Regions from separate parts of the Streptomyces sp. NPDC058697 genome, predicted to be linked through region 1. Evidence: riboswitches for the same ligand, from Rfam matches in the RefSeq annotation. Region 1 holds a riboswitch; each other region holds the start of a gene.
The links. Region 1 has a riboswitch for cobalamin ahead of ACFWXQ_RS33940 (cobalamin biosynthesis protein). Riboswitches for the same ligand answer to the same signal wherever they lie in the genome.

Region 1 (7,486 bases):
GCCGCCAGCCGGGGCGCGCGATGCCGCCGTGCACCTCGACGAGACCCGCGAGACGTGCGGTGTCCCAGTCCGCGCGGACCTGAGCCGGGGTCAGGGCCAGATCGTCGGCGGCACGTTGGGCGGTCGCGTCGGAGAGTGTGCCGGTGCCCTCGGGGGTGCCGCGGGAAGCGGTGCCCTCGCGGCCCTTGGCCGGGCTCAGGACGGCGTCGGCCCACCGGGCGACGCGGGCCGCGCCGGCGAGTACGGCACGCGCCATGCGGGCGAGTTCCGCGGGTGCCGGTGTGCCTTCCGGCGGGCGGGGTGCGGGTCGGCGCGTGGGCCTCTGGGTCATCGCTCGGGGGGCGGCGGCCAGGGTTCGCGGGCGGACGAGTCGGAGCCTGGAGTCGCGCGGGATACGGGACGTCACGGGGGCAGTCTTCCGGTTGACGGTCCGAAAACCCAAACGGAATGCCACAAGGGGCCACAGGGGCGGTCTGCGCACCGGTCCCCGCGGGCGCTCCGGGGGCGTGAACGGGTAGGTGGTACGGAGTTAAACGGAACGTCCGGGACCGGGTGGAACGAGCGCCCCGGCAGCGGGCGGGGAAGGGGCCGCGTCAGGAGATGAGGTCGCTGGACGAAGACTCTCGCTGACGGCTCTGCGTGGAGGCTCCGGATGAAGTTCGCTTAACGCGGTCGCTGGACGAGGTCGCTACATCAGGGGGGTGAGAAAGCGGCGGAGGGCCTCTTCGTAGCCGGCCGGGTCGGCGTTCCACATGGCGCCGTGCGGGGCGCCCCGGACCGTGTGCAGGGTGACTAGGTCGGGGCGGCGCTCGGCGAGGCGGCGTGAAGGGCCCCAGGGGGCGACCGTGTCGTCCGGGCCGTGCAGGACGAGAATCGGCACCTTGAGCCGTTCGGGGTCGGCGGCGCCCTCGATGCGGTCGCCGTGCAGCCCTGTGCGGCCCTGGGCCGCGCGGACGGCCAGCGGCAGCAGGGCGCCGGGGGTGCGGCGGGCCGTGGCGAGGGCGCGCAGCGTGGTCTCCCAGCTGAGTACGGGCGAGTCCAGGACGAGGCCGGAGATCCTGTCGCGCATGGCCGAGTGGGCCGCGGCGCGCAGGGCCATGGTGGCGCCGGTCGACCAGCCGTGCAGGACGACCCGTTCGGCGCCGTAGCGCACGGCGTAGCGGATGGCCGCGTCCAGGTCGCGCCACTCGGTCTCGCCGAGGTGGTTCAGGCCGTCGGGAGGGCGGGGCGCGCCGAGGTCCCCGCGGTAGGCGAGGTCGAGGACGGGGAACTGCTGGCGGTGCAGGAACTCCATGACGTTCATGGGGTGTTCGCGGGTGGCGCCGAGGCCGTGCACGGTGATCACCCAGGTGTCGCGGGCGGCGGGCACGAACCAGGCGGGCAGGGCTCCGAGTTCGCCGGGGACGTCCACGTCGGCGTGGTCGAGGCCGAGGGCGGCGCCCGGGTTGCCGATGTGCACGCCCGGGGTGAACCACACCTTGTCCCCGGCTTCCAGGGTGCCGTGCGTGACGCGTTCCAGACGGCGTACGACTGTGTCGGCGGAGTGCGGGGCGGCGTTCAGGAGCGGGCCGACGACCGCGTGGCTGCCGTCGCCGCCGAGGCCGTACAGGCCCGGGCGCTGTGAGGCCAGGGCGCGGGTCAGGGTGACCTGCCCCGCTGCCGTGGAGTGCACGGTGAGGCGGGGTTCGGTGGGCAGCGGTTTGCCCGGCGGCGCCTTGAGAGCGGCGTCGCTGGCGAAGCGGCCGGCCGCCACCGTGGCGGCGACGGTGGCTGCGCCGGCTATGGCGACGGTGACGGCTGCTGCCGTCGGATTCACGGTGCGCACGGGTCCAGTCTCCTGACGGAGCCCGCTGTCGGCCAGTGGAGCGGGGCAGGAGTGTTCCGGTGCGGCTCGGCGGAGTGGGGGGTGGAAGGGGGCCGTCGGAATCCGTGGGTTCGGTGGGATCACCACGGTTCGGTGGGATCGGTGGGATCGATGGGATCCGCCGGATCGGCGAGATCGGCACCGCCGGGATGGTGGCGTCGGCTGCGCGCCGTTGCGGCGGACATCAGGCACGGCAGCCCACCCGGTCAGGGCCGGCGGCCACGCCCAGGCAGCACCCCAGCCCCGCCAACGCCAAGCCCCATCACCGCCACCGCCACCGCCACCGCCAAGCCCGTCACCGCCCCGCCCCATCAGCGCCCCTCCCCGCCCAGCCAGCGTCACCGCCCCGACCTCGGCCCCGCCGACGCCCAGCCACCCCCACGCCCCCCACGCACGCCACACACACACACACACACACCCACCCCCACGCACGCCCCCCACGCCCACCCCCCGTGGGCGTGCCCCCGTCACCGTCCCTGGCCGTACCCCTCAAGGCGTTCCGCCACCTCCGTCACCTGCTCGCGGGTCAGCAGCGTCGGTGTGTGGCCGGGGAGGGACGAGGCGGTCAGCCAGAGGCGGCACATCCACTCCAGTTGGGCCGTGCGGTCGTAGGCCTGGAGGAGAGTGGCTCCGTATGTGAGGGTGCCGTGGTTCTGAAGGAGACAGGCGGTGCGGTCCCGGAGGGCCCGGAGCATGTTCTCGGCCAACTTTTCCGTGCCGTAGGTGGCGTAGGGGGCCACGCGGACGGGACCGCCGAGCGCGGCGGCCATGTAGTGGATGAGCGGCAGCTCCGCGACGAGGGTCGAGACGGCCGTGGCGTGCACCGCGTGGGTGTGGACGATCGCCCGCGCGTCCGTGACGCGGTAGACCGCCAGATGCATGGGCAGTTCGCTTGTCGGAACGAGCGAACCGAGCACCTGCCGGCCGCCGAGGGAGACCCCGCAGAGGTCCTCGGGGGCCAGCCGGTCGTACGGGACTCCGCTCGGCGTGACCAGGACGGTGTCGCCCACGCGTACCGAGACGTTGCCCGAGGTGCCGACGACCAGACCCTCGTCCGCCGTCCGGCGGGCCGTCGCCACGATGTCGTCCCATGCCCGTTCCAGCGCCTCCCGCGCCGGGGGCGCGTCCCGCTCCCCCGCGTCCCGTCCGTCTCCCGTGTCCCGCCGCTGCTCAGCCATGCGGCGATCCTGCCAGCCGCGCAGCTCAACCCCGGGGCGGGCGGGGCACTTTAGGGCTGAACCGGCGCATCCGAAAGGTCGCACAAGGGCATGAATCGCCTGCCGGGAGCGAATGACCGGCATGCGACGGGCTTCCAAGGATCTTCCAGTAGCCTCTGGGAGATTTTTCGTGCACGTCGCCATTCCGGGGGGAAACATGGCTCGTGATCGCAAACCGTCCCTTCAGCGCGCCCGGTTCGTCGCCGCCTCCGTGGCGACGCTGGCGCTCGGCGGCACCGCTCTCGCGGAGGTGCCGGCCTCGGCGGCCGCCAAGCCCAAGGGCCACGACGTGTCCTCGCACCAGAAGAACGTCAACTGGTCGAGCGCGAAGAGCAAAGGCGCCAAGTTCGTCTATGTGAAGGCCACCGAATCGCACACGTACCGCAATCCGTACTACAACCAGCAGTACAACGGGGCACGCGGCGCGGGCATCATCCGCGGGGCGTACCACTTCGCGCTGCCGCACAAGTCCTCGGGGACGGCACAGGCCGCGTACTTCGTGCGCAACGGCGGCGGCTGGCGCGCGGACGGCTGGACGCTGCCGCCCGCGCTGGACATCGAGTACAACCCGTACGGCAAGAAGAAGTGCTACGGCCTGAGCAAGAGCAAGATGGTGAGCTGGATCAAGGCCTTCAGCAACGAGGTGAAGCGGCAGACGGGCCGGCGGCCGGTGATCTACACCAACTACAACTGGTGGAAGATGTGCACGGGCAACAGCGCCGCGTTCGCCGCGAACCATCCGCTGTGGCTGGCCCGCTACAGCTCGACGGCGGGGTCACTGCCGTCCGGCTGGAACTTCTGGACCTTCTGGCAGTACGACAACGGCGGGAGCCTGCCGGGTGACCAGAATCTCTTCAACGGATCCCTGAACCAGCTCAGGGCGTTCGCGAGGGGACAGTAGGGGTAGCGGACCCCTGAATTCCGCCTCTGTTCGAGACCTCTTGCCGCCGCTCCGACACAAATGGAGTGGCGGCACCTCTATTGAGACACCCTGAAGCCCATCTCAGTTCATCTTCCGTTCATCCAGGTTACCTACGGTCCCCGTGCCACTGACATCCAAGAGAAGCCTGGGTAAATGGAACACATCACGCTCCTACTCGGAATCGTGATCGTTACCGCTCTCGTGTTCGATTTCACGAACGGTTTCCACGACACGGCCAACGCGATGGCGACGACCATCTCGACAGGTGCCCTGAAGCCCAAGACGGCGGTGGCCATGTCCGCCGTGCTGAACCTCGTCGGTGCGTTCCTCTCCGTGGAGGTCGCCAAGACGATCTCCGGCGGCATCATCAACGAAGAGGGCATCCGCACCGAAGTGATCTTCGCGGCGCTCGTCGGCGCCATTCTGTGGAATCTGCTGACCTGGCTCCTGGGTCTGCCCTCCAGTTCCTCCCACGCACTGTTCGGCGGCCTGATCGGTGCCGCGGTCATGTCGGCCGGCTGGTCGTCGGTGAACGGTTCGACCGTCGTCACCAAGGTCCTGCTCCCCGCGATCGCCGCGCCGCTGGTGGCCGGACTCGCCGCGATGCTCGCCACCCGGCTGACGTACCGCATCAGCGACAAGGCCGGTGAGCAGGCGACCTCCAAGGGCTACCGCGCGGGTCAGATCACCTCCGCGGGCCTGGTCTCGCTGGCCCACGGCACGAACGACGCGCAGAAGACCATGGGCATCATCACGCTCGCCCTGGTCACCGGCGGTGTGCTCGCGCCCGGGTCGAATCCCCCCATGTGGGTCATCGTCTCGGCCGGTATCGCCATCGCGCTCGGCACCTACCTGGGCGGCTGGCGCATCATCCGCACCATGGGCAAGGGCCTCACCGACCTCGCGCCGCCGCAGGGCTTCGCCGCCCAGACCAGCGCCGCGACGGTCATCCTGGCCTCCTCGCACCTCGGCTTCTCGCTCTCCACCACCCAGTCCTGTTCCGGCGCCGTGATGGGTTCAGGCCTCGGCCGCAAGGGCGGCGTCGTCCGCTGGTCGACCGCGACCCGGATGTTCGTCGCCTGGGGCCTCACGCTCCCCGCCGCCGGACTGGTCGGCGCGGGCGCCGAGTTCCTCACCAAGCAGGGCACCTGGGGCATCGTCCTCACCGGCGCGCTGCTGATCGCGGGCTCGGCGGTCATCTGGACGCTCTCCCGCCGCCAGCCCGTCACCGTCGACAACGTGAACGACGTCAGCGGCGAGCCCGCGGGCGTCGTGACCACCGCCATCGCCGCCGTCACCCCGCCGCCGACGGGCACGGTCGCCGCGGCCGACGACCTCAAGACCACCATCCCGGGCCCGGACGCCACCGAGCCCGTCCGTACGGCCACGGTGTAAGGAACCCACAGCATGAAGATCGACTGGGCAGCCCTCGGCTCCGTCTTCGGAGTCAGCCTCATCGTCACCGTCGCCCTCGTGGGCCTCTTCACCCTCGGCATCGTCGGCCTCTCCAAGCGCGAGTCGGCCTCCGCCCAGGGCGGCACCGCGACCCTCGCGGTCACCGGCGCGTACGCCTGCTTCGCCGCGTGCGCGGCAGCGGTGGCGTACGGCATCTCTCTGATCGTCGCCTGACGCGTACGGCACCTCCGTCACGCACGACTGCGCCCCGTCGACCCCTCGGTCGGCGGGGCGCAGTCGTGTCCGCGTGAGCGGCGATGTGGGCCTCAGCACACTCTCCCGTCGCAGGTCAACAGCAAGTTGACGGGTGTTCGTGGGCGTGGTGGACTGCCGGAGCCATGTACGGCGGCAGGAGAGGAAGCCGGTGCGAATCCGGCGCGGTCCCGCCACTGTTACCGGGGAATCGATACCCCGGGAGCCAGGAACTCTCGCCGTCGGTCTCGTCGAACCAGGGCGCGGACACCCTGAGTGAGGACAAATCGCCATGCCCGGCTGCCCAAGTGCCTTTCCAGCGACGGTTGTGCCCGATCTGACGGTCGGCTGAACCGATGCGTGCCGATCGCGTCTTCGCGTACGGCGCCGCCGCCGGCCTTCTCGGTGACCTGCTGCTCGGCGATCCCCGCCGGGGGCATCCGGTCGCCGCGTTCGGACGGGCCGCGGGAGCCGTGGAGCGGGTGCTGTGGCGGGACCACCGGGGGTGGGGCGCGCTGCACACCGCCGTGTGTGTGGGTGGCGCCACCTCGCTCGCCGCGCTCGCCGGGCGTTCCGTACGTCCCTCTCGTGCCGCGTCCGTCGCCCTGACCGCCGCCGCCACCTGGTCCGTTGTCGGCGGGACCTCGCTCGGGCGGGAGGCCCGGGCCATCGGCGGGGCGCTCGCCGCCGGGGACATCGAGGTGGCCCGGGAGCGGCTGCCTCATCTCTGCGGGCGGGATCCGCAAGCGCTGGACGCCGACGGGATCGCCCGGGCCGTCGTGGAGTCCGTCGCCGAGAACACCTCCGACGCCGTGGTGGGCGCCCTCGTGTGGGGTGCCGCGGCCGGTGTGCCGGGGCTGGTCGGATTCCGTGCCGTGAACACGCTCGACGCGATGGTCGGGCACAGGTCCGCCAAGTACCGGCGGTACGGGTGGGCTTCCGCGCGGCTCGACGACGTCGCGGGGTGGCCGGGGGCGCGGCTGACCGCCGTCCTCGCCGCCGCCGCGGGAAGTGATCCGCGCGGGGCCGTACGCGCCTGGCGTGCGGATGCCGTCAAGCATCCGAGCCCCAACGCCGGGCCCGTCGAGGCCTCGTTCGCGGGGGCGCTCGGCGTGCGGCTGGGCGGGACGCTCTCGTACGCGGGACGGGTCGAGCACCGGCCCGTACTCAATGGTGAGGGGCGGGCCGTGGAGGTCGGGGACATCGAGCGGGCCGTGCGGCTCTCGCGGCGCGTGGGCTGGCTCGCGCTCGGCGTGAGTGTCGCCGGACGGCTGCTCGTCAACGGCCTTCGCTCGAAGGGGCGTACCTCATGAGCCGGGGAACGAGCGGGGGAACGGGTGGCGGGCTGCTCGTCGCCGGTACCACCTCCGACGCCGGCAAGAGCGTCGTCACCGCCGGGATCTGCCGGTGGCTGGTGCGGCAGGGCGTCAAAGTCGCACCTTTCAAGGCGCAGAACATGTCGCTCAACTCGTTCGTCACGCGGGAGGGCGCCGAGATCGGGCGGGCGCAGGCCATGCAGGCGCAGGCCGCGCGCGTGGAGCCCACCGCGCTCATGAATCCCGTACTGCTCAAGCCGGGCAGCGACCGGAGCAGTCAGGTCGTCCTCATGGGCAAACCTGTCGGGGAGATGAGTGCCCGCGGCTATCACGGCGGGCGTCAGGAACAGCTCCTCGGGACGGTCCTGGAGTGCCTCGCCGAGTTGCGGGGCACGTATGACGCGGTGATCTGTGAGGGGGCGGGCAGTCCCGCCGAGATCAATCTGCGGCGGACGGACATCGTGAACATGGGCATCGCGCGCAACGCGCGGCTGCCCGTGCTCGTCGTCGGCGACATCGA
Region 2 (7,486 bases), on a different contig from region 1:
CGAGGAACGCGCCCGCGGAGACCGAGACCAGGCCCCCGCCGACACCGAGGACGACCACGATCACGGCGCCCGTCGAGGCACCCGAGGACACGCCCAGGACGAAGGGGTCGGCGAGCGGGTTGCGCAACAGGGACTGCATCACCGCGCCGCACACGGCGAGTCCGGCCCCGCAAACGGCAGCCAGGAGCGTGCGCGGCAACCGCAGCTCCCAGACGATCCCCTCCCTGATCGGCGTCAACTCCGAGCTGCCCCAGCCGAGATGGGACGCGACCACGGACCAGACGTCACCGACCCGGATGTCCGCCGGACCGATGGTGATCGCGACGGCGACGGACACGAGGAGCAGGGCGACGCCCGCGGCGATGAGCAGTCCCAGGCGCGGCCGTGTCACCCGGTGAGCCCGAACTCCCGCAGGGCGGAGGCGACTTGCTCGACGCCCTCGACCGTGCGGATGGTCGGGTTCATCGCCTGCCCGCTGAGCAGGACGTACCGCTTCTTCTTGACTGCGGTCATGTTCCTGGTGACCGGGTCGGACTCCAGGAACTCGATCTTCTTCTTCGCGGACTCGGCGGTCTGCGACTTGCGCGTCAGGTCGCCGATGACGAGCACGTCGGGGTCGCGGTCGGCGACGGTCTCCCAGTTGATCTGGGGCCACTCCTCGTGCGTGTCGTCGAAGACGTTCTTCGCGCCGAGGGTCCGGGTTATGACGCCGGGCGCGCCGCAACAGCCCGCCATGTAGGGCGAGTCGGAGTTGGCGAACCAGTACAGGAGGGTGACGTCGGAGGCGTCGATCCCCGAAGTGGCCTTCTTCGTCCGCTGCTTGAGGTCGGCGACGAGCTGTTCGCCCCGCTTCTCGACGCCGAACACCGCGGCCAGGTCGCGCACTTCGCCGTAGATGGCGTCGATGCCGAGGGCCTTCGTCCGCGCGCCGTCGCCGCCCGAGTCGTTGTCCTTGCCGACGCAGTCGGAGGGCGAGACGTAGGCGGGCACGCCGAGCTTCTCGAACTGGTCCCGGGTGGCCACGCCTCCCTTGCCGAGCGTCGACACGAACGAGGCGGCGACGAAGTCGGGGTCTGCGTCCAGGACCCGTTCGAAGGAGGGGTTGTTGTCGGCGATCCGCTCCACCTTCGCGTTCGCCTTCTCCAGGCCCTTCATCACCGGGTCGGTCCAGGTCGCGGTACCGGCCATCCGGTCGGCGAGGCCGAGGGAGAGCATGATCTCGGTGGTGCCCTGGTTGAGGGAGACGGCCCGCTCGGGCGGCGCCTCGACGCGTACGGTCTGTCCACAGTTGTCGAGGGTGACGGCGACCCCGGAGTCCGTGCCGGACGACGAGTCTCCCGAATCTCCCGAACCGCAGCCGGTCAGCAGGAGAGCCCCGGTCAGGACGAGGGCAGCGGGACGGGCAAGACGTGCGACGGGCACGGGAGTTCCTCAGGCGTCGAGGGCTCGAACGCGGAGCCCGGTCGTACGGTGCTCCCCCGTCGGCGCGTGACCGCGGAGGCCGCCAGCAGGTCTTCGGACTCGGGGTCACCCGGACGAGGCGCCTTCCCGGACCGTCATACCGGTCCAGTGGCCGATGCCACGCCCGTCACCCTCACCGCTGCGCGTCAGCTCCGGATTCCCACCGGATTCCCTGACCCACGTACATGGGTTCGACTGGCCTCGGCAAGCTATCACGGCGGGTGTCACGGACCGGCGGACGGGCAGGCAGTACGGGCCCAGCAGCCGCTCCACCTGTTCCGGCGGTGTTCACGGCCACGCCACGCCCCTGCCCAGGGCCCTGCCCCCGCGGCCTGAATGAGTGGTTCCGCTAGTTGAGTCACTCGGAGGCACCGGAGGGCCGCCCCATGACCGGAACCGAAACGGCGGGGACCGCACCCACTCCCCCGCCCTCGTCCACACCCCCTTCCCCGTCCCCATCCCCGTCCCCGCCCGCGTCCTCGATCAACCGTCGGCGCTTTCTGCTCGCGTCCGGCGCCGTCGCGGCGGGAGCGACCGGAGGAGCGGCGGCCGTCTTCCCACGGCAGCGCCCGGCCCCCTCCGTGCAGCCCGCGGCGGAGAGTGCGGCCCCGCAGCCGGCCGCCGCCACCCGACGGCCGGCGCCGCGACGCGCGGCCCCGTACGCGACGACCACCCTGGAGACGACGGCCCGCCTCGGAGGCCGCGCGCACACCGACACCTACCGCCGGCTCGTCTCCGGCCCCGGCTGGCCCGTGGTCGTACGCGGAGAGCTCGCGCCTGCCGCCACCGGCCGCCAGGACCGGCGCACACCGCTCGCGTGCTTCGTGCAGTTCACCGACCTCCACCTCACCGATGTGCAGAACCCGCTGCGCACCGAGTTCCTGCGGTCGCGCAGGCCTGCCGCGTGGCGGGCCCAGGAGGCGCTGACGGTGGCGGGGGCGGTGGCGCTCGTGGAGCAGGTGAACGCGCTCGGCGGGGGCCCGTACACCGGCCTCGTGCCCTCGTTCGTGATGACGACGGGCGACAACATCGACAACAACTCCGCGATCGAACTGGAGTGGTTCCTCACGCTGATGAGCGGCGGCAGGATCACTCCCAACACCGGGGATCCGGCGGCGTACGAAGGCGTCCAGAACTCCGGCCTGCCCCTCTACTGGCACCCGGACGACGCGGCCCTGCGCGACCTGGACAAGCGGCGCGGGCTGCCCCGCATCCCCGGCTTCCTCGACGCCGCGATACGGCCGGTGACCAGCCCGGGGCTCGACATCCCCTGGTACTCCACGGTCGGCAACCACGACGACATTCCCGGCGGCTGTCTGTCCCCTGCGCTGGGCGACTTCGCCGTCGGCTCCCGCAAGCTGCTGTCGGTCCCGGCCACGGACGCGGCCGCCTACGCGAAGGCGCTGAACTCCGGCGACGACCCCAAGAGCGAGGTGCTCTCGGCGATCCTGAAGAGGCACACGGCCTCGGCGCGGACGGTCACGGCCGACGAACGGCGCCGACTGTTCACCCCGCACGACTACCTGGCCGCGCATCTCGACCCGGCCCACGCCGGTGCGGGCCCGGTCGGCCACGGCTACACGGAGAACAACCTCGACGGCGACCGGATGTACTACTCGTTCCGGGTGGCCGAGAACGTCATCGGCATCAGCATCGACACGACGTACCGCAGCGGCCACTACGAGGGCTCGCTGGGCACCGATCAACTCCGCTGGCTGGAGCGGACGCTGGCCGCGCACAGCTCCCGGTCCTACGACGCCGACGGCCGCCTCGTACGCAACCCCGGGGCCGACGACGCCCATGTGCTGGTCTTCAGCCACCACCACAGTCCGAGCATGACCCGCCGCCCCGACGCCGCCCGCACCGAGGAGCCGCGGCACGACGGTGCGGAGGTCCTCGCCCTGCTCCACCGCTTCCCGAACGTGGTGGCCTGGATCAACGGCCACAGCCATGTCAACCGGATCACTCCCCACGCGCACGCCACGCCCGCCCGGTCCTTCTGGGAGGTCAACACCGCCTCCCACCTGGACTATCCGCACCATGCCCGGGTGATCGAGCTGGCCGACAACGGGGACGGCACGGTGTCCCTGTTCGCCACCCTCGTCGAGTCCGCCGCCCCGCACCGAACCGACCCGGACTTCACCGACCTGTCGGCGGTGGGCCTCGCCTCCCTGTACCGGGAGCTGTCGTACAACGCCCCCGACCTGGCCACGGGCATGACGAAGGGCGTCCACGAGGGCTGGGCCGGCGGTCCCGGCGACCGCAACGTGGAACTGCTGGTGACCGCCTCGGCGTGAACCCGAGGAAGCCGATGGCGGGGGAATCACCGGGCCGCGCTCGCTGTTGTCGCGCGCAGTAGCCCTTGTACGTATCCCGCGTACACATCCCAAGGAGGCCGACCGTGTACGGCGACCCGGCAACGATCCGCAAGATCCTCAGCGAGTCCGGCGACACCTGGGCGATCGTCGGCCTGTCGTCGAACGAGCGGCGCGCCGCGTACGGCGTGGCGGACGTCCTCCAGCGCTACGGCAAGCGCATCGTCCCGGTCCACCCGAAGGCCGAGACGGTCCATGGCGAGAAGGGGTATGCCTCGCTCAAGGACATCCCCTTCGAGGTCGATGTCGTCGACGTGTTCGTCAACAGCGATCTCGCCGGCCCGGTGGCCGACGAGGCGGTCGCCATCGGCGCCAAGGCCGTCTGGTTCCAGCTGGGAGTCATCGACGAGGCCGCCTACGAGCGCACCCGCGCGGCCGGCCTCGACATGGTCATGGACCGCTGCCCGGCGATCGAGATCCCACGCCTGGGCTGACGCGCCTGACCCGCGCACACCCCATCGCACGGTGGGTGCGGGATGTGAACCGACTGCGGAACAGGGGCAGTTGGGCGGGTTATTGGTCTAGGCCAAACCGTCCTGCCCCAGTATCCTCATGCGTGGCCAGCGGCACACGATCCCCCCCACCCAGGTTGCGTGCTGGCTCGGGCGACACCCCACACAACCCTGCCCAAGGCAGCCGGGTGACTTCCCCATTCCCCGCCTCATGGAGGGTCACGGTGAAAGTTCGCACCCGAAGCACGGCGCTCATCGGCACCATCTGCCTCGTCGCATCCCTCGCCCTGACCACGGCGTCCGCCGACGAGCCCGCCGCCCCGCGCAAGGCGGCGAAGGTAGCGCTCAAGGAAGTCGCCAGAGCCCAGAACCCGATCGCCGGCGCCGCCGGGCCCGGCGGCACGGTCTGGATCGCCGAACGCGCGGGCACGGTACGGATTCTGAACGACAAGGGGCTGGGCGAGCCCGTCCTCGACATCACCGGCGAGACCACCACCGACGGCGAACGCGGCCTGCTGGGCATCGCGTTCGACAAACGGTTCGCGCACTTCTACATCTCGTTCACGAACCTCGAAGGCACCAGCACCGTGGACGAGTTCGCCGTGCGGCACGGCAAGATCCTCCCCAGCACCCGGCGCACCGTCATCACCCAGACACAGCCCTACCCGAACCACAACGGCGGTGACATCAGGTTCGGGCCCGACGGCTACCTCTACATCGCGCTCGGCGACGGCGGCTCGGGCGGCGACCCGCACGGAAACGGACAGAACCTCGACACGCTGCTCGGCAAGATGCTGCGGATCGACCCGCGGGGCGGCAAGCCGTACGCGATCCCGCGGGACAACCCCTTCGTGAACGATCCGAACGCGAGGGACGAGATCTGGGCGTACGGGCTGCGCAACCCGTGGCGGTTCTCCTTCGACGCGCGCACCGGCGACCTGCTGATCGGCGACGTCGGCCAGAGCGACTGGGAGGAGATCGACTGGGCCCCGGCGAAGAGCAGGGGCGGCGAGAACTACGGCTGGTCCCAGATGGAGGGCACCCATCCCTTCCGTGGCGGAACCGAACCCGCGAATCACGTGCCGCCGGTCCACGAGTACGACCGCACCGGTCTCGGCTGCTCGGTGACCGGCGGATACGTCTACCGAGGCAAGGCGATCCCGGCCCTCAAGGGGCAGTACGTGTTCAGCGACTACTGCGACGGCACCCTGCGCACGCTGCGGATGGCGAACGGGAAGGTGACCGGCGAGAGCGACCTCGGAGTCAACGGCGGGGAGGTCATCTCGTTCGTGCAGGGCGGCGACGGCGAACTGTATGTGCTCGCCATCGGTGGCAGCGTCTCCCGCATCGACCCGGCGTGACCACTACTCGCTGAAGCGGATCGGCGAGGAAGAGGCGAGGAAGAACAGACCGCTGCCCGGCGATCGATCCCGCGCCGGGCAGCGGAGCCGGGGCACGGTCACCAGTTGCGCGGTGCCGGCGCCCCTTGTCCGTACGAGTGGTGACCCGCGTCCTGTCCGTAGGCGCGCCGAGCCGCGTCGGAGGGCGCCTCGAACAGGGAGCCGGACTCCTCGGCCCAGCTCGCCTGTGGTGTGAGCTCACGTCGGCCGGCGACGGGCCGCCGCCAGTCGCCGTCCCCGAGGACCAGCATCGGATCGAACATCACCACCACTCCCGCGAGCAGCAGGAAGAGGGCCGGGCCGAGGAGCATGGGGAGCAGGAGCGATTGGGCGGAGCCGCCGACACCGGGCGAGCCGGTCGCGCCGTGGAGATGCACGCTGACGGCCGCCATGCCCGTGTAGTGCATACCGGAGACGGCGACGCCCATCACGAGGCTGGCCCCCAGGCTCGTCATGAAGCCGCGGATCGCGACCGCGGCCCAGAGCGCGGCGGTCGCGGCGACGATGGCGATCCCGACGGAGAGGGCCACCGTGGGGACGTCGTACTCCAGGCTGCCGTTCACCTGGATGGCCGCCATGCCTATGTAGTGCATGGCCGCGACCCCGATGCCCGTGAAGGCGCCCGCCATGAGCAGGGTCGCCGTGTTCGCGCCGCGGTAGCCGACGGCGAAGACGCCCAGGCCGACGACGACAATCGCGACGGCGAGGCTGAGAATCGTCAGGCCGACGTCGTAGCGAATACGGCTTTCCTCGACCTGGAATCCGATCATGGCGATGAAATGCATCGTCCATATTCCGCATCCGATCGACGCCGCCCCCAGCGCCAGCCACCCCGGCTTCCACGACTGGTCGTTACGCAGTGATCGGGTGATGCAGCGCAGCCCCAGGGCCGCTCCCAGGCACGCCATGACATAGGCGGCCAGCGGCGTGATGAGTCCGTAGCTGAATCCGTCGACAGTTCCTTGCATATGCCAACATCCCCCCGGAAAAACAAGTGTCGCGGGGGACAGATGTACGCGCCGTGACAGGCGTGAGCAAGCGTTTTCGATTGATTCGCAGTGAACTGCATGCCGCGTCCATCAATTCCGGTCATCGATGGGCTTTTTTCAGCCGGAGGCATTCATTCTGGTGGCGCGATCCCATCGTTCGGGCGGTGCGGCCTCATCGCTGCGGCAGGCGCGGCCTCACTGCTCCTTCCGCGATGCCACCGTGAACTGCGCGCCGTCGGGGTCCCGCAGCACCGCCTCCTGCGAGGACGCGCCCTCCTGGACCGTGCCCCCGTGGGCCAGCGCCGCGCGCACGCACGCGTCGACGTCGTCGACCGCGAAGTGGACCTGCCAGTGCGGCCGGACCGTGGGATCGGGCGCCGCCTCCACCGCACCGGAGTGGATACGGGCCACCACGTCCCCGTCGCTGCGCAGCACGACCTCGTCGCCGTCGTAGTGGACCTCGATGCAGCCGGGCTCCGAGGTCGCCCACTCCAGGACCTCCCCGTAGAAGATGGCGGCGTCGAACGCGTTGCGCGTGTGCAGCCGCAGGAAGGCCGGGGCCGCCCGGCGCCAGGTCTCCCAGCCCGCGACGAGCTGGCCCTCCCAGATGCCGAAGACGGCGCCGTCGCGGTCGGCCAGCAGGGCGGCGCGGCCCGGCGGGAAGCGGATCGGCCCGACTGCCGTCGTACCGCCGCGCTCCTGGCCCCGGGCGACGGTCTCGTCCGCGCTGTCCACGGCGAAGTACGGGGTCCAGGCGACGGCCATCTGCCACGTGGAGGCAACGGCGGCGATGCCCGCGACGGGCACCC
Region 3 (7,486 bases), on a different contig from region 1:
CCGGCTTCGAAATGATCCTGAACGCGGCGGACGACATCCAGGTCGTCGCCACCGCGGTCGGCGCGGAGGCCGTCGCCGCTGTACGCCGTGAGAATCCCGATGTCGTCCTGCTCGACATCCGCATGCCGGACGTGGACGGACTGACCGTGCTCGCCGAGTTGCAGTCGCTGCCGGCCGCGCCGGTGGTGGCGATGCTGACTACCTTCGACACCGACGAGTACGTCATGACCGCACTGCACTCCGGGGCGGCCGGGTTCCTGCTCAAGGACACCGAACCCGACCAACTGGCGCAGCTGGTAAGGACGTTGGCGGCAGGAGGCGTCGTCCTGTCGCCGAGGGCGTCCCGTGCGGTCCTGCGGGGCCGGCCCACCGGTCCGGCGCCGGTCGACACCGAGGAGGCCACCCGCGTGGGCCGGCTCACCGACCGGGAACGGGCTGTCCTCACCCTCGTCGCCGAGGGCCTGTCCAACGCCGACATCGGCGCCCGGATCCATCTGAGCGCCGGCACCGTCAAGGACCATGTGAGCGCCATCCTCACCAAGCTCCGCGTGGCCAGCAGGGTGCAGGCGGCCCTCATCGCCCAGCGCACGGGCCTGCTGGACCCGAAGCACAAGGCGGGCGAGGAGTAATGCCGCGCTGGTCCGTGCCCGCCCGGGTACGGGATGTCGGGCTCGCCGCTCTGGCGGCCTTCGACGTCTGGTTCAACTATGAGTCCTTCACGCCCGTCACCGCGGCCCTGACAGCCGTCACCTGTGCGGCGATCCTGCTCAGGCGCCGTTTCCCGCTGACGGCGTTCGTGCTGACCCTGCCCGCCACGCTGGTCGTGGAGGTGGTGGTGGCCCCGATCAGCACCCTGTACACGCTCGCCGAGCGTTCCCGGGACCGCCGCCTCCTGACCGGCTGCGCCATCGTCGCCGCCGCCGTCCTGGCCGTCCCCTGGCCACTGGACTGGTACGCCCCGACGGGCGAGACCTGGACCCTGGTCTACTTCGGATATCTCCTCGCCGCCACGCTGGCACCCGTGCTCGTGGGACAACTAGTCCAGGCCCGGCGCGACTTGAAGCAGCAGCTCGCGGAGATCGAGGAGGCCCGCGAGCACGAGCGGGCGTTGCACGCCCAGGCCGTACTGGCCCGCGAACGCGCCCAGCTCGCCCGTGAGATGCACGACGTCGTGTCCCACCAGGTGAGCCTGATCGCCGTGCAGGCGGGCGCCCTCCAGGTGGCGTCCAAGGACACGCCCAGCCGCGAGGCCGCCCGCTCGATCCGTACCTTGAGCGTCGCCACGCTCGACGAGCTCCGCCATATGGTCGACGTCCTGCGTGCCTCCGGCAGCGGAGCGACCGAGCTCACTCCACAGCCCACCCTCGCCCAACTTGAGCAGCTGATCGCGAACAGCGGTATCGACGTGGAACTCAGCGGCGGGCCCGCGACGGACATGCCCGCGCCCGGCCAGCGGGCGGTCTACCGCACCGTGCAGGAGGCGCTCACCAACGCGCGCAAACACGCACCCGGAGCGCGCGTACGTATCGAGATCCTTCAGATCGGCCAGGACACCGAGGTCACCGTCACCAACACCGCCCCCACCCGCCCCGCCCTCGCCCTGCCCGGCTCCCGGCAGGGTCTCATCGGCCTGCGCGAACGCGCCGAGCTGCTCGGCGGCACCTTCGAGAGCGGACCGACGGACGACGGCGGCTACCGGATCCGCCTGCGCCTGCCCACCCACCCCGGCTGAACACCCCGCGCCCGGCTGCCGGCTGCCGCTCCCCCGACCGGCGGGGGTCGAACCCCCGGCCGGAGGGTGGTGACCGCACTGGCCGACCGACCAGCGTGGGAGGTGCGCGCAACGAGTGCGCACTCCGTTCTTGACGGGAAGGCAGAGGCGAAGTGGAACACAAACGCCCCCTGGTAGGTCGTCGTGGCCTCATCATCGGTACCGCCGCGGGAGTCGCGGCGGGCTCCCTCGCCGTGTGGTCGGCCGGCGCGGCTCAGACCGAGGCACCCACGCCGGACTCGGGAGGCACGCGGGGAGCCGACCTCGATGTCGTCGTCATTGGTGCCGGAGCCGCAGGACTCAGCGCGGCGCGAGTACTTGCGGACGCCGGGAAGAGGGTGACGGTCGTCGAGGCCCGCGACCGCATCGGCGGCCGCCTGTGGACCCAGCCGGACGCCATGTCCGTCCCGATCGAACTCGGGGCGCAGTTCATCCACGAGCCGAACGCCTCGACCTGGAAGTTGGTCCGCAGCCAAGGCCTGAAGACACACACCCACGCCCACACGTTGTCCCGTACGCGCGTGGGCGCCCCTTGGAAGAAGGACACCATCGAGCGTCCGTACAACTTCCAGGTCATCGGCGGTTACAAACAGATCCTGGCGCCCCTCGCCCACAAGCTGTCCATCCGGTTCAACACCGTGGTACGGCGGGTGGAGCACACGCCCGGCAGGGTCGTGGTCCATGCCGAGCGGCAAGGGCGCCGCGTCACCTACCGGGCCCGGGCCGCGGTGGTGGCCGTGCCTGTCGCCGTACTGGCCGCCGATGCCGTGGAGTTCTCCCCGGCGCTGCCGAAGGAGAAGACGGACGCCTTCAAGGCCGTGCCGCACTTCGCGATCTCGAAGGTCCTGATGGAGTTCGACAGGCCGGTGTTCCCGGAGGATGCCGATCACGTCGTCGAGGCGGATGTGCCGTGGTGGCTGATGAACGCCGCCATGGGACAGCCCCGCCACTCGGGTCGGATCGTCTTCGCCGGGGCCGAGGAGGACGAAGCCGAACGGCTGCTGGCGCTGCCCGCCCGGAAGCGTCACCGGGAGTTCCTCGAAGTGGTCCGGGGCATCGCGGGCGACCGGAGCCTCACGCCCGTCAAGGTCATGGAGCACGAGTGGGCGAAGGACCCCTTCGCCCGCGCCGCCTTCACGGACTCGGAGCGGATCACGGGCGCCCGGGAGATCTACGAGCCGGTCGGCGACACCCTCTTCTGGGCCGGAGTCATCACCGATCAGGTCGACTTCTCCCACGACAGCGGCAACGAGGCCGCCGCCCAGGTGCTCAACCAGCTGGGCCGGCCCAGGGCCTAGCTCTGTCGCACCCGGCTACCGCCGTACCCTCGGCATGCCCAGACCGATCCACGAGATGATTTCCCGCTGGATCTCGTTGTTGCCGCCGCCGAAGGTGAAGATCACGGCTGAGCGGTAGCCGCGCTCAAGTTCGCCATGGAGAACGGCTCCCGCGGAGCCCTCCTTGAGGACACCGGCCACGGCGACGACCTCCATGAGCCAGGCGTAGGCGTCCCGGCGGGCCTCGGAGCCGTACACCTTGACGGCGGAGGCGTCCTGCGGGGTGAGCGTGCCCTCCTGGACGGCGTTCACCATCTGCCAGTTGAGGAGTTTCATCGCGTCGAGCTTCGTGTGGGTCTGGGCGAGGCGGCGGCGCACCCAGGGGAGGTCGACGACGCGGCGCCCGTCGGCGAGCTTGGTCTCCATGGCCCAGCGCTGTACGTCGTGCAGGGCGCGGATGGCCATCGTGCCGTGCGCGGCGAGGGTGACCCGCTCGTGGTTGAGCTGGTTGGTGATCAGCCGCCAGCCCTTGTTCTCCTGGCCGACACGGCGGGACGCGGGGACGCGGATGTTCTCGTAGTAGCTCGCGGTGGTGTCGTGCGAGGCGAGGGTGTTGATGATCGTGCAGGAGTAGCCGGGGTCGGAGGTCGGCACGAGGAGCATGGTGATGCCCTTGTGCGGCGGGGCGTCGGGGTCGGTGCGCACGGCGAGCCAGACCCAGTCGGCGGTGTCGCCGTTGGTCGTCCAGATCTTCTGGCCGTCAACCGTGTAGTGGCCGGTGTCCTCGTCGCCCTCCCTGACCGCCTTGGTCTTCAGCGCGGCCAGGTCCGTGCCGGCGTCGGGTTCGCTGTAGCCGATCGCGAAGTCGAGTTCGCCGGAGAGGATCTTCGGCAGGAAGTACCCCTTCTGCTCGTCGGTACCGAACTGCATGATCGTCGGCCCGACCGTGTTGAGCGCCATCAGCGGCAGCGGTACGCCGGCCTGGGCGGCCTCGTCGAAGAAGATGAACTGTTCCATCGGGCTCAGACCGCGCCCGCCGTACTCCTTCGGCCAGCCCACGCCGAGCCAGCCGTCGGAGCCGAGCCTGCGGATGGTCTCGCGGTAGAAGCGCTTCTGCGCCGCCGGGTCGCCGTATCGGGCGTACACGTCCTCGGGGACCAACTCCGCGAAGTAGGCGCGCAGTTCGGTGCGCAACCGCTGCTGCTCCGGCGTGTATTCGAGATGCACGGCGCCTCCTGGCTCCCACTGGCCCGCTCGTTCGGCCACCCGGACCTGACGGCGCACACCGTAGAACGTGTTCCAGAAATTGGGAATGCCGGTGACGTACACACTCATGCGATAAGGCCCCGGGAATGTGCTCCCGGGACCCCTTCGGCTGCGTGAACGGATCAGTGCGCGACGGGAGTTGCCCGCCCTTCGGGTGCCTTCTCTCCCTCGGCCCCGGCCGTCCCGGGAGCCAGCACGCGCTCCGCGAGCAGCCCGAAGACCAGGCCGTACGCGGTCCACAGGGTCACCTGGATGGCCAGGGTCGCCAGGCGGTACTGCCACAGCAGGGTGGCGGGGAAGCCCTCCGGCGCCTCGTTGAACGACGGCAGGAACGCGTACGCCAGGCCGACGGCCAGGACGAAGGACGCGCCCGCCGCGAGGGTGGCGTTCCAGTTGCCCAGGCGCGGTGCGAGGCGCTTGCCGAGGATCACCGCGGCGACGGCCAGCAGCACGCTGAGCACGATCATCAGGAGGAACAGCGCGGTGCGCTGGTTGAGGGTGTCGGGGTCGCCGACGGCGGGCGGGTTCGCCGGGTACTTGAGGAACGGCACCAGGTAGACCGCGACCAGACCGGCGCCCGCCAGCAGCAGCGCGCTCGCGCGCGGCCCGAAGCGGCCGATCCTGCCGAGGGCGAAGCAGTACGCGAGTGCGGCGATGCCGCCGAACGCGACCCCGTAGACGAGGACGCCGGTGGACAGACCACCGGTGGACTGCATCGCACGGGTGACGAGTTCCTCGCCGCCGTGTTCGTGGGCGTGGGCCTCCTCGAACGCGATGGCCTCGTCCACGCGGGGTTCGCCCAGGAAGTAGGCGACGACCAGGGCGAGCACACCCGCGGCAAGACCCGCGAGCATGCCCCGCACCAGGAGATTTCTGACGGTGACGGAGTTCATTGGGTTGTCCTGTCGGTTCTTTGTCGCCGTCAGTGGCAGGGGAAGCCGAGCAGGTGGCGGGCGTCGTGCACCCACTCGTGCACGCCCTCGCCCGAGACCAGGGAGGTGGCGCCCTGTTCGGCACCGACGAAGTAGAGCAGCACCAGCATCAGGATGCCGAGGAAGACCGCCCAGGGAGCGATCGCGCCGATCGGCAGCTTTGCGGGTACGTCGGGGGTGGTTACGGTCGGCTGAGCGACGGCGGACTGCGCCATGGCAGGACCTCCTGGGGGAACTCGCGTCCCATCTCGGTGGTGCACAGGACGACGGCCACGGGTCTGACTTGCTCGACCTCCGCCTCCCCCGGTGGAAGGCGGTTGTGCGGGGCTTACAGTGGCGCGACCGTGCCGGATTCTCACCGGCTTCCGTCGTACCGTCGTCAATATCGACGAGAAGGTACCGCGAAGCGGAGGCGCGGCCAAGGGCGCATGGAATGCCGGGGGCGCGCCGGGGCCCTGGTCACGCCCCCAATTCCCGGTACGGACAGGGGTGTTGAGCACGTGTGGAACGTGAGGGCGGGACGATGACCAGCCGAGTGATGTTGATCTCACCAGCGATGAGCGCGGCGTTGCGGGAGGCGCGTTTCGACGACGGATGTCCCGTCGACCCGGCCGGGCTGCGGCTCGCCGAGGCGGCCGCGGGCTCGCTGCCGTCCGCCGACCGGGTCCTGGTCTCGCCCACCGTTCGCTGCCGGGAGACGGCGGCGGCCCTCGGGCTCGACGCCCTCGCCGTCACCGAGCCCGACCTGGCCGGGCTGGACGTGGGCCGCTGGCGCGGGGCGACCCTCGCCGAGGTGAGCACCGACGAACCCGAGGCCGTGGGCCGCTGGCTGGCGGACCCGTCGTCCGCCCCGCACGGCGGCGAGTCGGTGAGCGGGCTGTGCGAGCGCGTCGCGAAGTGGCTGGAGACGGTGGCGGATCCGGGTTCCGGGGCTTCAGCATCCGACTCGGCTGGGGGTTCACGACCAGGCTCCGTCCGGATCATCGCCGTCGTCGAGCCGGAGATCGTACGGGCCGGGGTGGTGCGGGCACTCGGGGCCCCGGAGCCGGCGTTCTGGCGCGTCGACGTGCCGCCGTTGGCCGCGACGGAGTTCAGCGGGCGGGCCGGGCGCTGGAACGTACGGGTCGGGAGAGCGCTCGGAGAGTGAGGCGACGGCGAGCGCCCGACTGAACGCTCCTCGGGACGCGGCACCTTGGGGGCGTGGCGTTCCTCGGGACGCGGCACCCAAAACTCACCGCACGGGACCTCACCTCAGCAGGGCGAGGAATTCCGTGCAGGCGCGTGCGCAGTCGCGGCAGGCCTCGGCGGCCTTCTCGGCGCCGGGGTTCCGGTCGAAGACATGGGCGGTCTCCAGGCAGACGGCACGACACCACTCCACCTGGGCGCGCATCCCGGCCTCGGCCTGTGTGACCTGCTCGGCCAGGGCACGGCAGGTCGCGTCGCAGACCTCCGCGCACAGGATGCCCTTGCGCCGCAACTCCTGTTGGTCGTCGGGGCCGTCGAGTTCGGCGAGGCTCGCGCGCAGGGCACAGACCCGTGCGCACTCGGTACATGCCTGCGCACAGGCGAACCGGTCCTCGAGGAAACGAACGAGTTCCTGCTGCTCTGTTAGTGACACACGGTTCGGGTAGCCGGGCATCGCCACGCCAAACCCGCCTTCGCACGGCCCAGGCGCGCCCCAACGGGGCCAGAAGCGGCTGAGCGTGTCGAAGTTATTGACGTGGTCACGGCCGCCCTCTACGTTCTGACCGGTTTACCGAACCGCGTTCGATATATCGATCCATGCTCAGTCCGGGCACGCCCGCCCTCAGCCGTACCACGTTCCGCGACTCGGACGTCATCACGGAACCGCGTGCGTCCGACCACCCCCTGCCGCCCGCCAGGGACCGGCTCGTCCCGAGGGACGGCACGCCCGTCGGCACCCGCTTCTGAACCACCCCGTGGACCCCGGGACGGACGACCCCGGGCCCACGGGACTGGCACATCCAGCACCAGCAGCACAGTCCGAACTCCGAACGAGGAGAGCCGCACATGATCACGCCAGACAACTCCCACAGACCTGCCACCGCCCCGGACGCGACCGGCGCCGCCCGCCCCTTCGCACCCTCCCGCCGGAGCCTGCTGCGGGCGATGGCCGCCCTGCCGGTCTCGGCGCTCGTCGTGGGCGGACTGCCCGGCCTGCTCGGCTCGGCCTCCGCGGCCGCGCCGCCCCGCGGATCGGCCACCCGCTACACCATCGT
Region 4 (7,486 bases), on a different contig from region 1:
CTTAGATTTCCTGCGCGTTGCACAGGTGATCACTGAGGGGACGGAGCCGCCGTATGTCTGAAGCGCCGGATGCGCCAAGAGCGCCCGAAGGGAAACCGCCGGCGGTGACCCCGCCGGCCGTGACACCGCCTGTCGTCACACCGGTCCGCGTGGTGATCGCCGTCTGCCTGATCGCGCCGTTCGTGGCGATGCTCTGGGTCGGCTCGTACGCGAAGGTCGACCCGGCCTTCATCGGCATCCCGTTCTTCTACTGGTACCAGATGCTGTGGGTGTTCATCTCGACCGCGCTCACGATGATCGCGTACCAGCTGTGGAACCGTGACCAGCGCGCCCGCAAGTCCCAGAAGGAGGGCGCGTCCGCATGAACGACGGCGTGAACGGCGTGGCACTCGCCGTCTTCATCTTCTTCTTCGTGGCCGTCACGGTCATGGGCTTCCTGGCCGCGCGCTGGCGCCGGGCCGAGACCGAGAGCCTCGACGAATGGGGCCTGGGCGGACGGTCGTTCGGCACCTGGGTCACCTGGTTCCTGCTCGGCGGCGACCTCTACACGGCGTATACGTTCGTGGCGGTCCCGGCGGCGATCTACGCGGCGGGCGCGGCCGGCTTCTTCGCCGTGCCGTACACGATCCTCGTCTACCCGCTGATCTTCACGTTCCTGCCCCGCCTGTGGTCGGTCTCGCACAAGCACGGGTACGTGACGACGTCGGACTTCGTGCGCGGACGCTTCGGCTCGAAGGGCCTGTCGCTGGCCGTCGCAGTGACGGGCATCCTCGCGACGATGCCGTACATCGCGCTCCAACTGGTCGGTATCCAGGCCGTCCTGGACGTGATGGGCGTCGGCGGCGGCGAGGACACCAACTGGTTCGTCAAGGACCTGCCCCTGCTCATCGCCTTCGGCGTGCTGGCCGCGTACACGTACTCGTCCGGTCTGCGCGCGCCCGCCCTGATCGCGTTCGTGAAGGACACGCTGATCTACATCGTCATCGCGGTGGCGATCATCTACATCCCGATCAAGCTGGGCGGCTTCGACGAGATCTTCGCCAAGGCGGGCGAGGCGTACAGCCAGACCAACCCGGCGACGGGCGCGCCACGCGGTGCGCTGGCACCGGGCGAGGCGGGCCAATGGACCTACGCCACGCTGGCGTTGGGCTCCGCCCTGGCCCTGTTCATGTACCCGCACTCGATCACGGCCACGCTGTCGTCCCGCAGCCGTGAGGTGATCCGGCGCAACACCACGATCCTGCCGCTGTACTCGCTGATGCTGGGCCTGCTCGCGCTGCTCGGGTTCATGGCGATCGCGGCCGGAGTCAAGGTCAGCAACGGGCAGTTGGCGATCCCGCAGCTCTTCGAGGACATGTTCCCTGCATGGTTCGCGGGGGTCGCCTTCGCGGCGATCGGCATCGGTGCGCTCGTGCCGGCCGCGATCATGTCCATCGCGGCGGCGAACCTCTTCACCCGCAACATCTACAAGGACTTCATCCGGCCCGACGCGACGCCGGCCCAGGAGACCAAGGTCTCCAAGCTGGTCTCGCTGCTCGTGAAGGTGGGTGCGCTGGTCTTCGTCCTGACCATGGACAAGACGGTGGCCATCAACTTCCAGCTGCTGGGCGGGATCTGGATCCTGCAGACCTTCCCGGCGCTGGTCGGCGGGTTGTTCACCCGGTGGTTCCACCGGTGGGCGCTGCTCGCCGGGTGGGCGGTCGGGATGCTGTACGGGACGGTCGCGGCGTACGGAGTCGCCTCGCCGACCCAGAAGCACTTCGGTGGTTCCTCGGAGGAGATTCCCGGGATCGGGGAGATCGGGTACATCGGTCTGACGGCGTTCGTCCTGAACGTGGTCGTGACGGTCGTCCTGACCTTCGTCCTGAAGGCCGCCAAGGCGCCCGAGGGCATCGACGAGACGTCCCCCGAGGACTACACGGCGGACGCGGGCGACAAGGGTGTCCAGGTCGAGCTGCCGCCGGCCACCGCGGGGGCCAACCACTAACCCCCGCTGCGCAGTTCCCCGCGCCCCTAGGTACCTAGGGGCGCGGGGAACTGCGCGACAAGCCCCCACCGGGCCCGCACCCGACAACGCCCCCTGGCCACACCGCAGTCCACGGTTACGCTGGTCCGCGTGACCGCGAGCTCGCCGATCGTCCTCGACAGTGACCCCGGCATAGACGACGCCGTGGCCCTCCAGTACCTGCTCGGCACAGGCAGGTGGGACCTCAGGGCCTACACCTCCGTGGGCGGCAACCTCCCCGCCGAGCAGACCTACCGCAACGCCCGCGCCCTGGCGAGAGCCCTCCGTATCGACACGGACGTCCCGGTCCACCGCGGAGCGGCCCGTCCGCTCACCCGCCTCCCGTACATGGCCGCAGGTCACTTCCACGGCCCCGGGGGCCTCGGCCAGGAGACGCTCCCCGACTCGACCGCCGGGCACCTGACGGAGTCCTCCGCACAGGCGCTGCTGCGGCTCTCCCGGGAGCACGAGGGCGAGCTGACCGTGTGCGCCACCGGCCCGCTCACCAACGTGGCCATCGCGCTCCTGGAGGACCCGGCCTTCGCCCGCCGCGTGAAGAAGTTCGTGTTCATGGGCGGCAACGCGCAGGTGCCCGGAAACATCACCCCGGTCGCCGAGTTCAACATGTGGGCGGACCCGGACGCCGCCGAGGTGGTGCTCTCCTCCGGCATCCCGTTCACCATGGTCGACCTGGACGCCTCGCACCGCTGGCTCTTCGGCCCCGCCGACCTCGCCGCGCTGGAGGCGGCGGGGACGGGCGCGGCGCTCGCCGCCCGGCTGCTGCGGGTCTACACCGACTCCTACCGCCGCCACGGCGGAGGCGACTCCTGCCCGCTGCACGACCCGCTCGCCGTGGGCGTGTGCGCGGACGAGTCGTTCGTGACGCTCGCGGAGGGAGCCGTCGTCGTCGAGTGCTCCAGCGAACTCACCCGCGGCCAGACCGTGTTCGTCCCCTCGGCCGCCCAGCGGAACTACTACACCGAGTCGCCCGCCCTGACGGCCCGCACCCGCCTCACGGGCCGCGTGGCCCTCGGCCCGGGCCCCCGCGACTTCACGAAGGACTTCGTCACGACCCTCCCGCAGTGGCCGGCCGTGGGCTGAGCCCGCCCCTGGGAAAAACTCGGCGACCTCTGTCGTACCCCTCGGGCACACTGCCAAGCATGACCATCGTGATCAGGCGGGCGAGGCCCGAGGAGTACGAGGCTGTGGGCGAGATCACCGCGCAGGCCTATCTCGGCGACGGGCTGCTCGACTTCGGGGAGAGCGACGAGTATCTGGGCGAGCTGCGGGACGTGGCGAAGCGGGCCGCCGCGGCCGACGTACTGGTGGCCGTGGTGGGGGCGGGCGCGGGCGAGCGGGTCGTCGGCGGCGTGACCTTCGTCCCGTCCGGCGGGCCGATGGCAGACATCGCGCGCGAGGGCGAGGCAGAGATACGGATGCTGGCGGTCGCGAAGGAGGCCCGCGGGCACGGGGCGGGCGAGGCCCTCGTGCGTGCCTGCGTCGACCGCGCCCGGGCCACGGACGGCTGCATACGCGTCGTGCTGTCCACCCAGCGCACCATGCACAGCGCCCATCGCATCTACGGACGCCTCGGCTTCACCCGCGCCCCCGACCGCGACTGGAACCCGGTCCCGGACCTCGACGACATCATGCTGCTCACCTACGAATTGACACTCTGACACCCTCCGAAGCCGACACGACACAAGATGTGGGGGTGCTTCCCGAGCCCGGCACAAGATGTATGCTCATGCTCGCTGTCGCCGCAGGGGAATCCGGTGCGAATCCGGAACTGTCCCGCAACGGTGTACTTGTGCATGTCTGTCCCCAGAGGAGAGCCGTGCGCCTGGTCAGTCCGAGGACCTGCCGACAGCGTGCCCAGGCCACCCGGCCCGGGTGCCATGACGTCCGGGCCTCGCGGAGTGGGCCGGTGGACGCGGCGTACCGCTGCGCAGAGCGTGTACCCCCGTGTGCCCCGAACCCCTCTCCCCGCAGGCCCCGTGCCGAGCGAGGGAGAGCCCCACGTGACCATCGCGCCAGCCGATCCGGTCTCAGCGAAAGCGCCCCAGTACCAGCAGGACAGGGCCGAGGCCGACGGACCGGGAACCGTGTTGCTGCGGACCCTGACCGACCTCACCGCCGACCTTCCCGACGCCGATCCCGGCAGGGTCGCCGCCGCCGCGCTGCGCGGCCGGTCCTCCGTCGGGGCCGACGGGATCACCGCGGAGCTGCGCGAGCTGGCCACGGAGTCGGCCGCGGGCCTCATCTCCGAGGACCCCGTGTACTCGAAGCTGGCCGCCCGTCTGCTGACGATCGGCATCGCCGAGGAGGCCGCCTCGCAGGGGGTCAGGTCCTTCTCCGAGTCCGTCGCGGTCGGCCACCGCGAGGGCCTGATCGCCGACCGCACCGCCGAGTTCGTACGGACCCACGCGGCCCGTCTGGACGCGCTGATCGACCTCGAAGGTGACGACCGCTTCGGCTACTTCGGCCTGCGCACGCTGCACAGCCGGTATCTGCTGCGGCACCCGATCACGCGGTCCGTCATCGAGACTCCCCAGCACTTCATGCTGCGTGTCGCCGCCGGCCTCGCCGAGGACGACTCGACCAGGTCCGTCGACGAAGTGGCCGCGCTGTACCGGCTGATGAGCCGCCTCGACTACCTGCCGTCCTCCCCCACGCTCTTCAACTCCGGTACGCGGCACCCGCAGATGTCGTCCTGCTACCTCCTCGACTCCCCGCTGGACGAGCTGGACTCCATCTACGACCGCTACCACCAGGTCGCCCGGCTCTCGAAGCACGCGGGCGGCATCGGTATCGCGTACTCCCGTGTCCGCTCGCGCGGTTCCCTGATCCGCGGGACGAACGGGCACTCCAACGGCATCGTCCCGTTCCTGAAGACGCTCGACGCCTCGGTGGCCGCCGTGAACCAGGGCGGCCGGCGCAAGGGCGCGGCCGCGGTCTACCTGGAGACCTGGCACTCCGACATCGAGGAGTTCCTGGAGCTGCGCGACAACACCGGTGAGGACGCCCGGCGTACGCACAACCTGAATCTCGCGCACTGGATCCCGGACGAGTTCATGCGCCGGGTCAACGAGGACCGCGTGTGGTCGCTGTTCTCGCCCTCCGACGTGCCCGAGCTGGTCGACCTGTGGGGCGAGGAGTTCGACGCCGCCTACCGCAAGGCGGAGGACCGGGGCCTCGCCAAGAAGACGATCCCGGCCCGCGATCTGTACGGCCGCATGATGCGCACCCTCGCGCAGACCGGCAACGGCTGGATGACCTTCAAGGACGCCGCCAACCGCACGGCCAACCAGACCGCGCTGCCCGGCCACACGGTCCACTCCTCCAACCTCTGCACGGAGATCCTGGAGGTCACGGACGACGGGGAGACGGCGGTCTGCAACCTCGGTTCGGTGAACCTGGGTGCCTTTGTCGACACAACGACAGGTGACATCGACTGGGAGCGGCTGGACGCGACCGTCCGTACCGCCGTCACCTTCCTCGACCGGGTCGTCGACATCAACTTCTACCCGACCGAGCAGGCGGGCCGTTCCAACGCCAAGTGGCGGCCGGTGGGCCTGGGCGCGATGGGTCTGCAGGACGTCTTCTTCAAGCTGCGGCTGCCCTTCGACTCCGCCGAGGCCAAGGCGCTCTCCACCCGGATCGCCGAGCGCGTCATGCTCGCCGCGTACGAGGCGTCCGCCGACCTCGCCGAGCGCAACGGCCCGCTGCCCGCCTGGGAGAAGACCCGTACGGCACAGGGCGTGCTGCACCCCGACCACTACGACGTGGAGCTGAACTGGCCGGAGCGCTGGGCCGCGCTGCGGGAGCGGATCACCTCGGTCGGCATGCGCAACTCGCTGCTGCTCGCGATCGCGCCCACCGCGACGATCGCGTCCATCGCGGGCGTCTACGAGTGCATCGAGCCGCAGGTCTCCAACCTGTTCAAGCGCGAGACGCTCTCCGGCGAGTTCCTCCAGGTCAACGCCTACCTGGTGGCGGAGCTGAAGAAGCTCGGCGTGTGGGACGCGCAGACCAGGGAGGCGCTGCGCGAGTCCAACGGCTCGGTGCAGGGCTTCGCCTGGGTGCCGCAGGACGTGCGCGATCTGTACCGCACGGCGTGGGAGATCCCGCAGCGCGACCTGATCGACATGGCGGCGGCCCGGACGCCGTTCCTGGACCAGTCCCAGTCGCTGAACCTGTTCCTGGAGACGCCGACCATCGGCAAGCTCTCCTCGATGTACGCGTACGCCTGGAAGTCGGGGCTGAAGACGACGTACTACCTGCGCTCGCGCCCGGCGACGCGCATCGCCCGTGCCGCGGGTTCCTCCACGGCCGCGGCCGCCCCCATCCCCGTACAGGCGACTCCCGCGACTCCCGACGAGGACGCCGTCGCCTGCTCCCTTGAGAACCCCGAGTCCTGCGAGGCCTGCCAGTAATGACCACCGCTCCCGACAAGACCGTCAAGGCTGTGCTCAATAAAAACCTGCTCGACCCGGGCTTCGAGCTGACCCTGCGTCCGATGCGCTACCCGGACTTCTACGAGCGCTACCGGGACGCGATCAAGAACACCTGGACCGTCGAGGAGGTCGACCTCCACTCGGACGTCACCGATCTGGCGAAGCTGTCACCGGGCGAGCAGCACATGATCGGCCGGCTGGTCGCGTTCTTCGCGACGGGCGACTCGATCGTGTCGAACAACCTGGTGCTGACGCTCTACAAGCACATCAACTCCCCCGAGGCGCGGCTGTACTTGAGCCGTCAGCTCTTCGAGGAGGCCGTGCACGTCCAGTTCTATCTGACGCTGCTCGACACGTATCTGCCGGACCCGGAGGACAGGGCCGCGGCCTTCGACGCGGTGGAGTCCATCCCGTCCATCCGCGAGAAGGCCGAGTTCTGCTTCAGGTGGATCAACGAGGTCGAGAAGCTGGACCGGCTGGAGACGAAGGCCGACCGCCGCCGCTTCCTGCTGAACCTCATCTGCTTCGCCGCGTGCATCGAGGGGCTGTTCTTCTACGGTGCCTTCGCGTACGTCTACTGGTTCCGCAGCCGGGGTCTGCTGCACGGTCTGGCGACGGGCACCAACTGGGTGTTCCGCGACGAGACGATGCACATGAGCTTCGCCTTCGAGGTCGTGGACACCGTCCGCAAGGAGGAGCCGGAGCTCTTCGACGACCAGCTGCAGGAGCAGGTCACCGACATGCTCCGGGAGGCCGTCGAGGCCGAGCTGCAGTTCGCGCGCGACCTGTGCGGTGACGGCCTTCCGGGCATGAACACCGACTCGATGAGGCAGTACCTGGAGTGCGTCGCCGACCAGCGCCTGGCGCGCCTCGGCTTCGCTCCGGTGTACGGCTCCGAGAACCCCTTCTCCTTCATGGAGCTGCAGGGTGTTCAGGAGCTGACCAACTTCTTCGAGCGCCGGCCCTCGGCGTACCAGGTGGCCGTGGAGGGTTCGGTCGGCTTCGACGAGGACTTCTGATCCTC

Region 2: another riboswitch for cobalamin. It lies ahead of ACFWXQ_RS21585 (ABC transporter substrate-binding protein); the one in region 1 lies ahead of ACFWXQ_RS33940 (cobalamin biosynthesis protein).
Region 3: another riboswitch for cobalamin. It lies ahead of ACFWXQ_RS11475 (CbtB-domain containing protein); the one in region 1 lies ahead of ACFWXQ_RS33940 (cobalamin biosynthesis protein).
Region 4: another riboswitch for cobalamin. It lies ahead of ACFWXQ_RS37790 (ribonucleoside-diphosphate reductase subunit alpha); the one in region 1 lies ahead of ACFWXQ_RS33940 (cobalamin biosynthesis protein).

Annotation. Positions count from the first base shown of each region.
Region 1 covers NZ_JBHXSU010000019.1:62,125-69,610, forward strand. Annotated here, with positions in the region: gene ACFWXQ_RS33910 (hypothetical protein) at 1-406, opposite strand, end outside; gene ACFWXQ_RS33915 (alpha/beta hydrolase) at 689-1,825, opposite strand; gene ACFWXQ_RS33920 (class II aldolase/adducin family protein) at 2,332-3,042, opposite strand; gene ACFWXQ_RS33925 (lysozyme) at 3,239-3,982, shown strand; gene ACFWXQ_RS33930 (anion permease) at 4,157-5,398, shown strand; gene ACFWXQ_RS33935 (hypothetical protein) at 5,411-5,632, shown strand; cobalamin riboswitch at 5,773-5,909, shown strand; gene ACFWXQ_RS33940 (cobalamin biosynthesis protein) at 6,007-6,963, shown strand; gene ACFWXQ_RS33945 (cobyric acid synthase) at 6,960-7,486, shown strand, end outside.
Region 2 covers NZ_JBHXSU010000008.1:253,128-260,613, forward strand. Annotated here, with positions in the region: gene ACFWXQ_RS21580 (FecCD family ABC transporter permease) at 1-391, opposite strand, end outside; gene ACFWXQ_RS21585 (ABC transporter substrate-binding protein) at 388-1,422, opposite strand; cobalamin riboswitch at 1,489-1,676, opposite strand; gene ACFWXQ_RS21590 (TIGR03767 family metallophosphoesterase) at 1,848-3,758, shown strand; gene ACFWXQ_RS21595 (CoA-binding protein) at 3,863-4,270, shown strand; gene ACFWXQ_RS21600 (PQQ-dependent sugar dehydrogenase) at 4,513-5,649, shown strand; gene ACFWXQ_RS21605 (MHYT domain-containing protein) at 5,748-6,656, opposite strand; gene ACFWXQ_RS21610 (VOC family protein) at 6,873-7,486, opposite strand, start outside.
Region 3 covers NZ_JBHXSU010000004.1:139,266-146,751, forward strand. Annotated here, with positions in the region: gene ACFWXQ_RS11450 (response regulator) at 1-629, shown strand, start outside; gene ACFWXQ_RS11455 (sensor histidine kinase) at 629-1,732, shown strand; gene ACFWXQ_RS11460 (flavin monoamine oxidase family protein) at 1,885-3,069, shown strand; gene ACFWXQ_RS11465 (acyl-CoA dehydrogenase family protein) at 3,085-4,275, opposite strand; gene ACFWXQ_RS11470 (CbtA family protein) at 4,437-5,207, opposite strand; gene ACFWXQ_RS11475 (CbtB-domain containing protein) at 5,237-5,461, opposite strand; cobalamin riboswitch at 5,497-5,639, opposite strand; gene ACFWXQ_RS11480 (histidine phosphatase family protein) at 5,770-6,393, shown strand; gene ACFWXQ_RS11485 (ferredoxin) at 6,493-6,885, opposite strand; gene ACFWXQ_RS11490 (hypothetical protein) at 7,029-7,178, shown strand; gene ACFWXQ_RS11495 (AbfB domain-containing protein) at 7,377-7,486, shown strand, end outside.
Region 4 covers NZ_JBHXSU010000025.1:2,679-10,164, forward strand. Annotated here, with positions in the region: gene ACFWXQ_RS37770 (DUF3311 domain-containing protein) at 105-365, shown strand; gene mctP (monocarboxylate uptake permease MctP) at 362-1,987, shown strand; gene ACFWXQ_RS37780 (nucleoside hydrolase) at 2,117-3,106, shown strand; gene ACFWXQ_RS37785 (GNAT family N-acetyltransferase) at 3,166-3,684, shown strand; cobalamin riboswitch at 3,717-3,888, shown strand; gene ACFWXQ_RS37790 (ribonucleoside-diphosphate reductase subunit alpha) at 4,027-6,441, shown strand; gene ACFWXQ_RS37795 (ribonucleotide-diphosphate reductase subunit beta) at 6,441-7,481, shown strand; gene ACFWXQ_RS37800 (hypothetical protein) at 7,394-7,486, opposite strand, start outside.